Nitrosospira lacus: one gene and its partner. The protein of the gene in region 1 binds, or shares a complex with, the protein of each later gene. Links are inferred from orthologs where the notes say so. Each region holds a gene or a part of one and is shown in the gene's direction. Other genes may lie near its edges. The genes, in order: metK and groL.

Evidence for each region.
Region 2: the proteins of metK (region 1) and groL are in contact, whole or in part, in a cryo-EM structure (PDB 8P4O), measured with the Escherichia coli proteins. The link is inferred for Nitrosospira lacus from one-to-one orthologs.

The regions. Positions count from the first base shown.
Region 1 is NZ_CP021106.3:823,922-827,026, forward strand. The notes cover bases 18-2,794. They hold metK (methionine adenosyltransferase), read left to right. Parts: upstream 18-703; coding sequence 704-1,885; downstream 1,886-2,794. Other genes in these bases: dapF (diaminopimelate epimerase), read right to left, coding at 18-284; ahcY (adenosylhomocysteinase), read left to right, coding at 2,065-2,794. In the rest of the region: more of dapF, read right to left, coding at 1-17; more of ahcY, read left to right, coding at 2,795-3,105. UniProt on the Escherichia coli protein: Catalyzes the formation of S-adenosylmethionine (AdoMet) from methionine and ATP.
Region 2 is NZ_CP021106.3:25,519-28,739, reverse strand. Bases 260-3,152 are described here. They hold groL (chaperonin GroEL), read left to right. Parts: upstream 260-823; coding sequence 824-2,482; downstream 2,483-3,152. Other genes in these bases: hpnD (presqualene diphosphate synthase HpnD), read left to right, coding at 2,755-3,152; groES (co-chaperone GroES), read left to right, coding at 483-773. Outside these bases: EBAPG3_RS00115 (methyltransferase family protein), read right to left, coding at 1-4; more of hpnD, read left to right, coding at 3,153-3,221.

The DNA.
Region 1 (3,105 bases):
TCATTTTTATTTGTCATCCCGCGGTCATGCACATAGCGAACGAAGCAGCGCGCACCGTTGCCGCATTGTTCCACCTCGCCGCCATCGGCGTTGAAAATGCGATAGCGAAAGTCAGCGTCGCCTTCAGCGGCTTCTATCAATAGAATCTGATCACAGCCGATGCCAAAATGACGGTTGGCGAGCAGGCGCAGTTGCTCAGGGCCCAGAAATGGGGATTGATTTATCCCGTCAATAACGACGAAATCATTGCCCAGTCCATGCATCTTAGTAAATTTGAGTTTCATTAATGAGCCACCCATTTCATCGGACAATTCCGCCCGCACCGGAAAAGCCAACGAATATATCCCTCCCGGTGCGAGTTTGTTACAGGAAGATACCCCTGTCAATCGGCCGCCATGCCGGCACCATGGCTCCTTTCACTGCAAAAGCCCCTTTGCAGGCGAAGTGCGGTCAACGAAGACCCCTGTGTCGCACGCCGGAGGATGCGGAAAGAGAAGGAAAAGAAATCAGGCGCATCATCATGACCGTGGTGATATACGCTTGGCACGAGCCGCGGCCACATGTACCGTCGCAGGGGCGATACTGCACGGATATGAGCAAAGCGGAAGTTGTATAAGCTGACTGTACTATTGTCTCTCTTCTTAATACGCGCGTAATTTGGTATTCTACAGTCCCTTCATAAAACTATATGCGGCTGGATAACATGAGTGAATACCTTTTTACTTCCGAATCCGTATCTGAAGGCCACCCCGACAAGGTGGCGGATCAGATTTCCGACTCAATTCTGGATGCCATCCTGGCTCAGGATGCCAACGCGCGAGTAGCCTGCGAGACCTTGTGCAGCACGGGTCTGATCGTTATGTCAGGGGAGATTACCACCGAGGCCAACGTTGACTATATGCAAGTCGCGCGCTCGGCCGTCAAGCGTATCGGTTACAACAGCTCCGATATTGGGTTTGACTATCATACCTGTGCCGTGTTGACTGCTTTCAACAAACAGTCCGCTGATATTGCACAAGGGGTAAATCGCAGTAAGGAAGAGGAAATGGATCAGGGGGCAGGCGACCAGGGACTGATGTTTGGCTATGCGTGCGACGAGACGCCGCAATTGATGCCGATGCCGATTTACTATGCCCATCGCTTGATGGAGCGGCAAGCGGAGCTGAGAAAAGATGGACGCCTGCCGTGGCTGCGTCCGGATGCCAAGTCGCAGGTATCGGTACGCTATCTGAATGGTAAGCCGCAACGCATCGAAACTGTAGTGATATCCACCCAGCACAATCCGGACATCTCCCACGCGGAACTGAGTGAAGCGGTAATCGAGGAAATCATCAAGCCGGTACTTCCGAAAAATATGCTGAATGGTCAGACTCGTTATCTGGTCAACCCTACCGGCCGCTTCGTGGTGGGCGGACCAATGGGCGACTGCGGGTTGACCGGCCGCAAGATCATCGTGGATAGCTATGGCGGGACGGCGCACCATGGCGGCGGTGCTTTCTCTGGCAAGGATCCATCCAAGGTGGATCGCTCCGCAGCCTACGCCGGGCGTTATGTCGCCAAGAACATCGTTGCCGCGGGCATTGCCAGCAGATGTGAAGTGCAGATAGCCTATGCTATCGGTGTGGCACGACCGGTTTCACTCATGGTTGATACTTACGGAACCGGCAAGATTTCCGACGATAAAATCGTCAAGCTGATCGAACAGCATTTTGACTTGCGTCCTCGTGCTATTATTCATACTCTTAATCTGCTGCGTCCAATTTACCAGAAGACTGCCGCCTATGGCCACTTTGGGCGGGATGAGCCGGAATTCACCTGGGAGGCCACCGATAAAGCCGCACGACTTCGCGCCGATGCGGGAATCGAGGTCGCGGTTGAGGCATAAGCAGAGAAGGTCATGTTAGCTTCAATTCCTCCCCCACTGAGGAGCGCTGCGACGGGCAGAGTCCCGCGAGGCTCGGCGGGGGAGAATCGCAATAACGGCGCTCGTTCATTTTTTAGGAGATTTGTTCCATGAACGCTGTGCTCAGTCCTGCATCTATACCTGCCCCCGCCTCTACGCTTATGAGCAGCGAATTTACCGATTATAAAGTTGCCGATATGTCCCTGGCGGAATGGGGGCGCAAGGAAATAGCCATTGCTGAAACCGAGATGCCCGGCCTGATGGCGCTACGGGAAGAATATGCCGGCGGAAAACCTTTGGCAGGCGCGCGTGTTGCCGGTTCGCTCCACATGACTATTCAGACAGCGGTGCTGATCGAGACCCTGATCGAATTGGGAGCGGAAGTGCGCTGGGCTTCGTGCAATATCTTTTCCACCCAGGATCATGCGGCGGCGGCCATCGCAGCGAAAGGCATTCCGGTTTTTGCCTACAAGGGTGAGTCGCTGGATGATTATTGGGAATATACCCACCGCATCTTTGAGTGGTCCGGTGACGAGCAATCGAGTGCGAATGGTACGCCCAATATGATTCTGGACGACGGTGGCGATGCAACGCTGCTGATCATTCTTGGCAGCAGGGCGGAAAAAGACCCATCGGTCATCGCCCATCCAGCCAATGAAGAAGAGCATGCATTGTTCGCGGCAATCCGGAAAAGACTGGATACTCAGCCTGGCTGGTATTCCTGCAGACTTGCGAATATTCGTGGTGTAACGGAGGAAACGACTACCGGCGTTCACCGTTTATACGAAATGCAAAAGAAAGGGGAGCTGCCATTCCCGGCATTCAATGTCAACGACTCGGTTACCAAATCCAAGTTCGATAATCTTTACGGTTGCCGTGAGTCGCTGGTGGATGGCATCAAGCGTGCTACGGATGTGATGATTGCCGGCAAGATTGCACTGGTGTGTGGCTATGGCGACGTGGGCAAAGGCTGCGCCCAATCCTTGCGTGGTCTGGGAGCAACCGTGTGGATTACCGAGATCGATCCGATTTGCGCGCTGCAAGCGGCCATGGAAGGTTATCGTGTCGTCACCATGGATGAAGTTTGCGATCAGGCTGACATTTTCGTCACCGCTACCGGTAACCTGCGTGTCATTACCCATGATCACATGCTGAGAATGAAAGACCAGGCCATTGTCTGCAATATCGGCCATTTCGATTCT
Region 2 (3,221 bases), 800 kb from region 1 along the record:
TCATAATGTGTCCTTATAGGTCTAGCAAACCGTGGCCCCACGAATTGCTGCATTCCTGAATACTACAATTTCATTTTAGGAAACCCACAAGTGTCTTGTCCATCGTACCGAAGTACAACGAATTGCCTAAATGAAAACATGGCTGCAGGATGCACTGGGAAGATACGTTGCCTCAAATTGTTGGTAATCAAGCTAACGGCGGGGTTATCGGCGCAAGTCCACCATTCGGTTGAGACGCTCTTCGGTCGCTGGATGAATTGCCCGGATTGAGACTTACGGTGATTTCGCCAGGCAGTATTGATTGTTTGCAGCAAGTATTTATTGCTTCTTTACTTGAAACTTCCGGTGACAGTCCGTATTATTAGCACTCGTTGGCAGTGAGTGCTAATAGGTTTTTGTGGTAAATTCGGAAATCTGAACACAAAAATATCAGTTTTTCCATAGATTTCATTGTATTAATTTCAAAACAGGAGAAAGAAAACATGCAGATTCGTCCGTTACACGACCGCGTTATTGTCAAGCGGCTGGAAGAAGAACGCAAGACTTCATCCGGTATCGTCATCCCTGACAGCGCGGCGGAAAAGCCCGATCAAGGCGAAATCATTGCTGTAGGCAAAGGCAAGGTTGGTGACGACGGCAAGGTCCGTCCGCTGGATGTGAAGGTTGGCGACAAAGTGCTATTCGGAAAATACTCCGGACAGACGGTGAAAGTGTCGGGGGAAGAGCTTCTGGTGATGCGCGAAGAGGACCTAATGGGGGTCATCGAAAGTTAATTTGCTCACTACGGTTAAACAATATTTCTGGAAATTAGGAGAAAGAGATTATGGCAGCGAAAGAAGTGAAATTTGGCGATTCAGCCCGCCACAAAATGGTGGCCGGGGTCAACATTCTGGCCGATGCGGTTAAAGTTACCCTTGGCCCCAAGGGGCGCAATGTTGTCCTGGAGCGTTCTTATGGCGCACCCACTATTACCAAGGATGGTGTCTCGGTAGCGAAAGAAATCGAACTGAAAGACAAGTTCGAGAATATGGGCGCACAAATGGTGAAGGAAGTAGCCAGCAAGACGTCTGATGTCGCGGGCGACGGCACGACCACTGCCACGGTTCTGGCGCAGTCCATCGTCAAGGAAGGCATGAAGTATGTCGCCGCCGGGATGAACCCGATGGACCTGAAGCGTGGTATCGATAAAGCCGTTGCCGCAACTGTTGAGGAACTCAAGAAACTGTCCAAACCCTGTACCACCGGCAAGGAAATTGCGCAGGTGGGAAGCATATCCGCCAATTCGGATCCGGAAATCGGCAAGATCATTGCGGACGCGATGGAAAAAGTGGGTAAGGAAGGCGTGATTACGGTGGAAGATGGTTCCGGGCTGCAAAATGAGCTGGAGGTGGTCGAGGGCATGCAGTTCGACCGTGGTTATCTTTCCCCGTATTTCATAAACAATCCCGACAGGCAGATCGCATTGCTGGAAAATCCTTTTGTCTTGCTGCACGACAAGAAGATTTCCAATATCCGCGAATTGCTGCCGGTGCTGGAGCTCGTAGCCAAAGCCGGTAAACCGCTATTGATCATTGCTGAAGATGTGGACGGCGAGGCACTCGCCACCCTGGTTGTGAACAATATCCGCGGCATCCTGAAAACCTGTGCAGTCAAAGCGCCTGGCTTTGGTGATCGCCGCAAGGCCATGCTTGAAGACATCGCCATTCTCACGGGCGGCACAGTGATTGCCGAAGAAGTAGGTTTATCGCTGGAAAAAGCTACCCTGAAGGAGTTGGGACAGGCCAAGCGCATAGAAGTTGGCAAGGAAGAAACCACTGTCATTGATGGCGCTGGAGATGCCGCAAACATTGAAGGCCGTGTCAAGCAGGTCCGCAAGCAAATCGACGAAGCCACGAGCGACTACGACAAGGAAAAATTGCAGGAGCGTGTGGCAAAGCTGGCTGGCGGTGTAGCGTTGATCAAAGTCGGTGCGGCCACTGAAGTGGAAATGAAAGAGAAGAAAGCGCGTGTTGAAGACGCCCTGCATGCTACCCGCGCCGCAGTGGAAGAAGGTATCGTTCCCGGTGGTGGCGTGGCGTTATTGCGTACCTTGAGTGCGGTGGCCAGCCTCAAAGGCGACAATCATGATCAGGACGCCGGCATCAAGATTGTTCTGCGTGCGCTGGAAGAGCCCCTGCGCCAGATCGTTGCTAACTGCGGCGATGAGCCTTCGGTAGTAATCAACAAGGTATTGGAAGGCAAGGGTAATTTTGGTTACAATGCCGCCACCAGCGAATATGGCGACATGGTGGAAATGGGTGTTCTGGATCCTACCAAGGTTACGCGTTATGCATTGCAGCATGCCGCCTCCGTGGCGAGTCTGATGCTTACCACTGATGCTCTGGTGGCTGAATCACCAAAGGAAGAATCCGGTGGAGGCGGTGGCATGGGCGGCATGGGTGGTATGGGTGGTATGGGTGGTATGGGCGGCATGGATATGTAGGATTTGCTGTATCGGTCTTGGTAGAAATGAAGTACGATAAAAAACCCCGCCACGGTGGGGTTTTTTATTATCACAACCCGGTCTAAGCCATTGCTGGCCGGGTTTCATTTTGAGGTGCATGATGTGCGCCACATCCCTTTATAATTGCTTCATTAAAAAAATTTGTTTTTTCCATCCATGCCAGAAGCGCGAAGCGCACTCCCTCAAGTTGTGGAGGCTCGCTTCGAAACCGTGGGGCGGTGGCGGCCAGATGTTTTCTTTATCATAAATTTATGACTCCAGATCAGTACTGTCAGGAAAAAGCGATTCAAAGCGGTTCCAGTTTCTATTACAGCTTTCTCTATCTGCCAACGGAGAGACGCCGCGCCATTACTGCCTTATATGCTTTCTGCCGCGAGGTGGACGATGTGGTGGATGAGTGCACCGATGCGTCGGTGGCGCGAACGAAACTTGCGTGGTGGCGGCAGGAAGTTGCCGCCATATTTGATGCCGGACATGGAAATGAACCCAGCCATCCGGTGGCTAAAGCGCTGGTTAACGTGTCGAAAATATTCAATCTCACCGCTGAGCGATTGAATGAGATCATTGATGGCATGGAAATGGATCTTAATTATAATCGCTATGCTGATTTCGAAACCTTGCGGCTATATTGCTATCATGTGGCGAGCGTGGTGGGATTATGTTCGGCGGAGATTTTTGGCTATCGCAATCCCGATACCCTGAAGTATGCGCAGGATTT